One region of the Streptomyces sp. NBC_01142 genome, then DNA from elsewhere that is predicted to be linked to it. Evidence: riboswitches for the same ligand, from Rfam matches in the RefSeq annotation. Region 1 holds a riboswitch; the other holds the start of a gene.
The links. A riboswitch is a leader RNA that binds a small molecule or an ion and turns the genes downstream of it on or off. The one in region 1 is predicted to bind S-adenosylmethionine.
Positions count from the first base shown of each region.

Region 2: linked by a shared signal. The riboswitch ahead of thrC (threonine synthase) and the one ahead of OG883_RS22095 (aminotransferase class V-fold PLP-dependent enzyme) in region 1 are both predicted to bind S-adenosylmethionine.

Region 1 covers NZ_JAPEOR010000002.1:1,024,968-1,029,371, reverse strand. The annotation lists gene OG883_RS22105 (cytochrome bc complex cytochrome b subunit) at 1-416, shown strand, start outside; gene trpD (anthranilate phosphoribosyltransferase) at 557-1,621, shown strand; SAM riboswitch class IV at 1,729-1,846, shown strand; gene OG883_RS22095 (aminotransferase class V-fold PLP-dependent enzyme) at 2,049-3,455, shown strand; gene OG883_RS22090 (Lrp/AsnC family transcriptional regulator) at 3,655-3,936, opposite strand; gene OG883_RS22085 (rhomboid family intramembrane serine protease) at 3,933-4,404, opposite strand, start outside.
Region 2 covers NZ_JAPEOR010000002.1:2,702,735-2,707,138, forward strand. The annotation lists gene OG883_RS29755 (MoaD/ThiS family protein) at 1-272, opposite strand, end outside; gene thrC (threonine synthase) at 320-1,606, opposite strand; SAM riboswitch class I at 1,624-1,751, opposite strand; gene OG883_RS29765 (glucosyl-3-phosphoglycerate synthase) at 1,896-2,834, shown strand; gene OG883_RS29770 (hypothetical protein) at 2,957-3,289, shown strand; gene OG883_RS29775 (trehalose-6-phosphate synthase) at 3,367-4,404, shown strand, end outside.

The sequences.
Region 1 (4,404 bases):
ACTTCCATCTGTCGATCAACGCGATCACCTGGTTCGTCCGGATCACGTACTTCGTCGGACCGGTCCTCGCCTTCATCGTCACCAAGCGGATCTGTCTGGGTCTGCAGCGTCGCGACAGGGACAAGGTGCTGCACGGACGCGAGACCGGCATCATCAAGCGCCTCCCGCACGGTGAGTTCGTCGAGATCCACGAGCCGCTCAGCCAGGGCGACCTGTACAAGCTCACGGCGCACGAGCAGTACGAGCCGGCCGAGATCGGCCGGACGGTCGACGAGAACGGCGTCGAGCGCAAGGTGAAGCGTTCCGAGAAGCTGAGGGCCAAGCTGAGCAAGGGCTACTACGGCGAGGGAAGCCAGATCCCCAAGCCGTCCGCCGAGGAGTACAAGGAGATCACCAGTGGCGACGGCCACCACTGATCGCCTGAACTGATCGGTACATGTCGGTACTGATCGCCACAGCGAAGAGCCCCGTCCATTCGATGGACGGGGCTCTTCGCCGTCTGCGGGGCTGGATAGGGTGGACCCATCCCTATTCGGCTGTGGACCTGGAGTGGACCATGAACGTTGTGACCCCGGTTGGCGGCGACAGCGTGGCGGACCTCTCCTGGCCCGTCGTACTGAACGCCCTCCTGGAGAACCGCGACCAGAGCGCGGACGCCACCGCCTGGGCCATGGACCGCATCCTGAGCGGCGAGGCGACGAACGCCCAGATCGCGGGCTTCGTCGTCGCGCTGCGCGCCAAGGGCGAGACGGTCGAGGAGATCTCCGGTCTCGTACGGACCATGTACGCGCACGCCAACCTGATCGAGGTGCCCGGCCCCAGCGTCGACATCGTCGGCACCGGCGGCGACGGCGCCAAGACCGTCAACATCTCCACGATGTCCGCGATCGTCGTCGCCGGCACGGGCGCCAGGGTCGTCAAGCACGGCAACCGCGCCGCGTCCTCGGCCAGCGGCGCCTCCGACGTACTGGAGAAGCTGGGTGTCAATCTGGAGCTCACCCCGCAGCGGGTCGCCCAGGTTGCCGAGGAGGCGGGGATCACCTTCTGCTTCGCCGTGAAGTTCCACCCGGCCCTGCGGCATGTGGCGGCCGCCCGCAAGGAGCTGGGCATCCGCACCACGTTCAACTTCCTCGGCCCCCTCACCAACCCCGCGAAGGTGAAGGCACAGGCCACCGGAGTCGCGGACGCCCGGATGGCACCGATCCTGGCCGGGGTGCTGGCCGACCGCGGCTCCTCGGCGCTGGTCTTCCGCGGCGACGACGGCCTGGACGAGCTGACGACGACGGCGACGTCCCGGGTGTGGGTGGTGCGCGACGGAGCGGTGCGCGAGGAGGCCTTCGATCCGCGGGACATCGGCATCGACCTGGTGCCCGTGGAGGCCCTGCGGGGCGCGGACGCCTCGTTCAACGCCGATGTCGCCCGTCGGTTGCTGGCCGGCGAGACCGGGCCCGTACGGGACGCCGTACTGCTCAATTCCGCGGCGGCACTGGTCGCGCTGGAGCCGACGGACGGCACGCTGAACGAGCAGCTCGCGGCGGGGATCGCCCGAGCGGCCAAGTCGATCGACTCGGGCGCTGCCAGGACGGTGCTGGAGCGGTGGGTCGCCGTCAGCAACGCCTGACGGCGAAGGGACGTCGAAGCATGACGCAGGGCGCGGTTCACTCCTCCGTCTCAGGAACTGGACTGCGCTCTTGCGTGATGCGGGACGTATGGCAGGATGCTTCCCAAGGTCATGAGTGACAGCGATTTAGGCCCCGGCTCGCTGTCCGGCAACCCTCCGTCCGTGGCGGGGTGCCCCGGGTGAAGACCAGGCCGTAGGCAGCGAGGTCTACGGCAAGCGCGGACCCCTGCAAGCCCTGGGGTCCTGGTCCTCAAGGGAGCAGTCTCGTGAGCAAGCGAATGCGATAGGGCATCTCTGCCCCTTCTTCCACACCCTCCGTGCGGCGATCGCCGCGCCTGTGAGGCAATCCCCGTGCCGGGAGCGGCTGTTGTGCCGCCCGTGCGGGTTCTCGAAGCCATTCCGCCTTGTCCTGCCGGGAGATACCGCCATGTCCGCGTGCCCGAACGCTGTCGCCACCGCCACCGCCACCGCCACCACTGTCGTCTCCGCCGAGTCGGACCCCGCCTGTGCCGCGCCGCTCGAGGTACTGGGCCGGGACGTCACCGTCCCCCTGGTCACCGGAGGTGAAGTCACCTATGCGGCCCTCGACTACGCGGCGAGCGCCCCGGCCCTGCAGCGGGTCTGGGACGACGTGGCGGCGTACGCCCCGTACTACGGCAGCGTGCACCGCGGCGCCGGCTACCTCTCGCAGCTGTCCACCGACCTCTTCGAGAACAGCCGGACGACGGTCGCGGACTTCCTCGGCTGCCGCCCCGACGACCAGGTCGTCTTCACCCGCTCCACGACCGACTCGCTGAATCTGCTGGCGGCCGCGATCCCCGCCGGCTGCGAGGTGTTCGTCTTCGAGACCGAGCACCACGCCTCGCTGCTGCCGTGGCGCGATGCCCGGGTGACGTATCTGAACGCTCCCAGGACGCCGGCTCAGGCAGTGCAGACGCTGGAGCGCGCGCTCGCCGAGCGTGATCCGTACGGTCCCGCGCTGGTCTGTGTGACGGGTGCGTCGAATGTGACCGGTGAACTGTGGCCGGTGAAGGAGCTCGCGGCCGCCGCGCACGCCCACGGCGCGCGGATCGTGCTGGACGCGGCGCAGCTCGCGCCCCACCACCCGGTGGACATCGCCGAGTTGGACGTCGACTGGGTCGCCTTCTCCGGGCACAAGCTGTACGCGCCGTTCGGCTCCGGGGTGCTCGCGGGCCGCGCGGACTGGCTGCAGGACGCGGAGCCCTACCTCGCGGGCGGCGGCGCCTCGCGCAAGGTCGCGCGGCGCGCGGACGGCGGTGTGGACGTCGACTGGCACACCACGGCCGCCCGCCACGAGGCCGGTTCGCCGAACGTCATCGGCGTGTACTCCATCGCCTCCGCCTGCAAGGCGCTGACCGAGGCGGGCTTCGACTCGCTGGTCGCCCGCGAGCAGGCGCTGGTCGCCAAGGTCCGTGCCGGTCTGGCCGAGGTGGAACAGGTCAGGGTGCTCTCGCTGTTCGGTGACGAAGCACCGCGCGTGGGCGTCATCTCCTTCGTCGTCGAGGGCTGGAACAGCTCGCACTTCGCGGCGGCGCTCTCGGCGGAGTACGGCATCGGCGTACGGGACGGGCTCTTCTGCGCCCACCCGCTGGTGCGGACCCTGCTGGGCAGCGACCCGCAGGAGGTCGGCGAATGCGGTGCGCCGGAGGCCGAGCCGGGCGCTCTGTCGCTCAACGCGATCCGGGTCAGCTTCGGCGCCGGTACGCCCGACGAGCATGTGGAGCGTTTCGTACGGGCCGTGGGGGAACTGGTGCGCGAGGGTGCGAAGTGGAACTACCGCACGGAGGACGGCCGCTGCGTCCCGGCCGTGTGACGCCGGGCTCCGCCCGCGGAACGGAACAAGCCCGCGCCGGTGGCGCGGGCTTGTTGTTCCGCGGTGGGCCGGAACCCCCTCGCCGCCGACGGCGTCGCGCCGCGGTTCTGCGAGGGGTGCCGTGCCTCGCCCGGGGCCGGCGGTTTCACGCCGTACGGGCGCAGCCTCGGCGAGGGGCGGGCAGGGTCTGCCTCGTCCCCTACGCGTCGAGGCCGATCGCGAACGCCGCCTCGAGGTCGTGCTGGGAGTACGTACGGAAGGCGACATGCGTGTCGGTGCCCTCGACGCCCTGGATCTTGCTGATCCGGCCGGGGATGACATCCGCCAGGTCGTCGTGCTTGGCCACCCGGACCATGGCGATCAGGTCGTAGGTGCCGGTGACGGAGAAGACCTCGCTGACACTGTCCAGCGCGGCGATCGACTCGGCGATCTCGGGGATGCGGTCCACGCTGGTCTTGATGAGCACGATCGCGGTGATCACGGTTGGCTTTCTCCCTCGGTGGCCGCTGCTTGGGCTTTCACTCTAGCCGTACGCCGGAATCGTCCCCACGCGTAGAGAAAGCCGGTCCCGAACCCCACGAGATGGGCGAGATACGCGACGCCCGGACCGCTGCCCGCGCCCTGGGCCGCCAGCCACTGCAGAACGAACCAGAAGATCAGTACGGCCCAGGCGGGGAAGCGCAGCGGCAGGAAGAACAGGAACGGGAAGAGACTGGTGACCCGGGCCTTCGGGAAGAGATAGAGGAAGGCGCCGAGCACGCCCGAGATCGCTCCGGACGCGCCCACCAGGGTCTGCTCGGAATCGGCGTTGGCCGCCGCGTAGGCGAGCAGCGCGAGATAGCCGCAGCCCAGAGAGAAGAGGGCGAACTGCAGCTGTCCCATGCGCTCCTCGGCCATCGCCCCGAAGACGTACAGAAAGAGCATGTTGCCCAGCAGGTGCAGCCAGTTG
Region 2 (4,404 bases), 1.7 Mb from region 1:
CCTCCGGCAACGGCCGGGATGATCGAGACGCCGGCCCCGTCCGGGGTCGCGGTCTCCAGACCCTGCTCGAAGCGCACATCGTCGTCATTGACGTACACGTTCACGAAGCGGCGCAGCTTGCCCTGGTCGTCCAGGACGCGTGCGGCGATACCGGTGTGGTTCTTCTCCAGGTCCGCGATCACCTCGGAGAGGGTCTCGCCCTGAGCCGGAACCTCGGCCTTGCCGCCCGTGTACGTGCGGAGAATGGTGGGGATGCGGACGTTGACGCTCATGGTGCGTGCCTTCCTTGAGTCTCAGGAGTCCGGGGAGTCCCGGGTGGTCAGCGGGCCAGGCCGGCGTCGCGGAACGCGTCCAGGCTGGGGCGGATCGTCGCGGTCGGACCGGTCGTCGGCGCCACCGCGTCCAGCGTCTTGAGCCCGTCGCCGGTGTTGAGGACGACGGTGGTGAGCGTCGGGTCGAGCACGCCCGCGTCGATCAGCTTCTTGGTGACACCCACGGTCACGCCGCCGGCGGTCTCCGCGAAGATGCCCTCGGTGCGGGCCAGCAGCTTGATCGCGTCGACGATCTGCTCGTCGTCGACGTCCTCGACCGCACCGCCGGTGCGGCGCGCGATGTCCAGCACGTACGGACCGTCGGCCGGGTTGCCGATCGCCAGCGACTTGGCGATGGTGTCCGGCTTCTGGGGCCGTACGACGTCGTGCCCGGCCTTGAAGGCCGTCGACACCGGCGAGCAGCCCTCCGCCTGGGCGCCGAAGATCTTGTACGGCTTGTCCTCGACCAGCCCGAGCCTGATCAGCTCCTGCAGACCCTTGTCGATCTTCGTGAGCTGCGAGCCGGAGGCGATCGGGATCACGATCTGGTCGGGCAGCTGCCAGCCGAGCTGCTCGCAGATCTCGTACGCCAGCGTCTTGGAGCCCTCGCCGTAGTACGGGCGGAGGTTGACGTTGACGAAGCCCCAGCCCTCGCCGAGCGGGTCGCCGATGAGCTCGGAGCAGAAGCGGTTGACGTCGTCGTAGTTGCCCTCGATGCCGACCAGCTCACCGCCGTACACCGCGGCCATGACGACCTTGCCCTGCTCCAGGTCGTGCGGGATGAAGACGCAGGAGCGGAAGCCGGCGCGTGCGGCGGCCGCGCCGACCGCGCCCGCGAGGTTGCCGGTGGAGGAGCAGGAAAGGGTGGTGAAGCCGAAGGCGCGGGCGGCCTCGACGGCGATCGCGACGACACGGTCCTTGAAGGAGTGCGTCGGGTTGCCGGAGTCGTCCTTGACGTACAGGCCGCCGGTGACACCCAGTTCACGGGCGAGGTTGTCGGCCTTGACCAGCTTGGTGAAGCCGGGGTTGATGTTCGGCTTGTCGGCCACGTCGGCGGGGACGGGCAGCAGCGGGGCGTAGCGCCAGATGTTGTCGGGGCCCGATTCGATCTGCTTGCGAAGCTCTTCCGGGTTGCCGCTCGGCAGGTCGTACGCGACTTCGAGCGGCCCGAAACACAGGGCGCAGGCGAAGATCGGGCCGAGTTCGAATCGCTCTCCGCATTCGCGGCAGGAGAGTGCGGCGGCGGGACCCAGGTTCACAGGGGTCGTGGTGCTCGAAACAGTCTGCACAGCCATGGTGGCGAGGCCCTTTCTCCTCATCTTCCTCGTGACGCATTTCGCCACAAGACGGAATTGGCACCTTCCCCACCGTGACCTCGCGGTCGGCGGGAGGGTTGCCGGGACTTCAACGGGCCGTTCCCTCTGTCCCTCTGGATGAGCGCTATTCGGTTATCAGCGTGAAGACCCCCGACATGCGACGGTCATCCGCGTTGTTCAAGACTGTAACCGAAGGCCCGGACGCTTGAGATAGTCGTCCGAACCGCGAGATGGATCACAAGGTCCGGATGTCAAGGGAGACGCGCACGTGCTGGAAGAGGTGGAGCGTTGGCTGACCAGGCGTTCCTGGTCGGCGGCCGACCGCCCGCTCGACCGGCTGATGGCCGCCAAACGCGGCACGACCGTCAGCGTCGTCCTGCCTGCGCTCGACGAGGAAGCGACCGTCGGCGACATCGTCACCGCGATCCGCCGCGAGCTGATGGAGGCGGTCCCGCTCGTCGACGAGCTGGTCGTCGTCGACTCGGGCTCGAGCGACCGTACGGCCGAGGTGGCCGCTGCCGCGGGCGCGCGCGTGGTGCACCGGGACGTGATCCTGCCCCGGATACCGGCCGTCCCCGGCAAGGGCGAGGTGCTGTGGCGGTCACTGATGGTGACCACCGGCGACATCGTCTGTTTCATCGACGCGGATCTGCGGGAGTTCTCGGCCAACTTCGTCTCCGGGATCGTGGGGCCGCTGCTGACCGACCCCGAGGTGCAGTTCGTCAAGGCGATGTACGACCGGCCGCTGGGGGACGTGGCCGGTCAGGGCGGCCGGGTGACCGAGCTGGTGGCCCGCCCGCTGCTCAATCTGCACTGGCCGCAGCTGGCCGGGTTCGTCCAGCCGCTGGGCGGTGAGTACGCGGCGCGGCGCTCGCTGCTGGAGCGGCTGCCCTTCCCGGTCGGTTACGGCGTGGAGCTGGGCCTGCTCGTCGACGCGCTGCACACGGTGGGCCTGGACGCGCTGGCCCAGGTGGACGTCGGCTCGCGCAAGCACCGCCACCAGGACGGGCAGGCGCTGGGCAGGATGGCCGCCGCGATCTACCGTACGGCCCAACTGCGGCTCTCCCGGGGCCACTTGGTGCGGCCTTCGCTCATCCAGTTCGAGCGGGGCGAGGACGGCTTCGTACCGCGGACGCACCCGGTGGACACGGAGGAGCGGCCGCCGATGCGCGAGATCGGTGAGTACGCGGCGCGTCGCGCGGCCTAACCGTATCTATTCGGTCTTTCTGTCTTAATTTCGCATTTATGGGCTTGAGAGGCTTGAGACTTCGTACGGGCGCTCCGCGCCGCAGTGCCGGGCTGCCCCGACTCCTCGGGGCCCTGGCGGTCATGACCACCGCCGTGACCGGGGTGGTGGTTCCGGGGCAGGCCGCGGCCGAGGTCGTCTCCCCCCTCGGCGGCCGCGTGGCTCCCGCCGTCGCGTCGCCGGACCCGGTCCCGGAACCTGATTCGGATTCGGATTCGGACCGGGTCCCTGATTCGGATTCGGACCGGGTCCCGGGCCGGAACGCCCCTCCCCTGCCCGCGCCGAGTCCCGCCGGCGAGATGGCCAGGAGCAGCAGCGCGGCCGAGCGGCTGTGGCTGCTGGGCGGTGTGGCGCTGAGCCTGGCCGCGGCCGGAGTGGTCGCCATCGCCGCCACGCGCGTGCGCCGCAACCCATGACCTGTTTGCCACGATCGTCGCCCCCTGAGAGCCGCACGCACGTTTGAGGGTTTACGGGACGGGCTAGGTTTCGGCACATGGTCTCCGAGCACACTGCTGCCCAGGTCCTCGTCGCGTCCAACCGCGGCCCGGTCTCGTACACACTGAGCGAGGACGGCTCGCTGGGTGCCCGCCGCGGCGGGGGCGGGCTGGTTTCCGGACTCTCCGCCATCGGCTCCGAAGCAGAGGCGCTGTGGGTGTGCGCCGCGCTGAGCGACGGAGACCGCGAGGCGGTCCGGAGCGGGGTCGGCGAGCCCGGCGTGCGGATGCTCGACATCGACGCGTCCGTCCACTCCGACGCGTACAACGGCATCGCGAACTCCGTGCTCTGGTTCGTCCACCACATGCTGTACCAGACCCCGCTGGAACCGGTCTTCGACGCCGAGTTCCGGCGGCAGTGGGGTGCGTACGAGACGTACAACCGGGCCTTCGCCGAGGCGCTGGCCGAGAGCGCGGCCGAGGGCGCGGCGGTCCTGGTGCAGGACTACCACCTGGCGCTGGTCCCGGGGATGCTCCGGGAGCTGCGGCCCGACCTGCGGATCGGGCACTTCTCGCACACGCCGTGGGCGCCCATCGAGTACTTCAGGATGCTGCCGGACGACATCGGCGAGCAGTTGCTGCTCGGAATGCTCGGCGCCGACCGGGTGGGATTCCTGACCTGGCGGTGGGCGCAGGCGTTCCAGGGCTGCTGCGGGGCGGCGCTGACGGCGCACGACGTGACGACGTACTGGCCGAAGGACGAGCCGCCCAGCGTCGAGTTCCGGCCGCACGGGCAGCAGCGCAAGCGGACGGTGATCGGCGTGCACGGGCTCGGCGCGGACGCGGACTTCCTGCGGGAGCGGTCGCGGCGGGCCGATGTGGAGGAGCGGCTGGCCGCGCTGCGCGAGCAGGTGGGCCCGGGACGGAAGACGATCGTCCGGGTGGACCGTACGGAGCTGTCGAAGAACATCGTGCGGGGCATGCTGGCCTACCGGGCCCTGCTCGACGACCACCCCGAGTGGCGGGGCCGGGTCGTCCATGTCGCCTTCGCGTACCCGTCGCGGCAGGACCTGGCCGTCTACCGGGAGTACACGGCC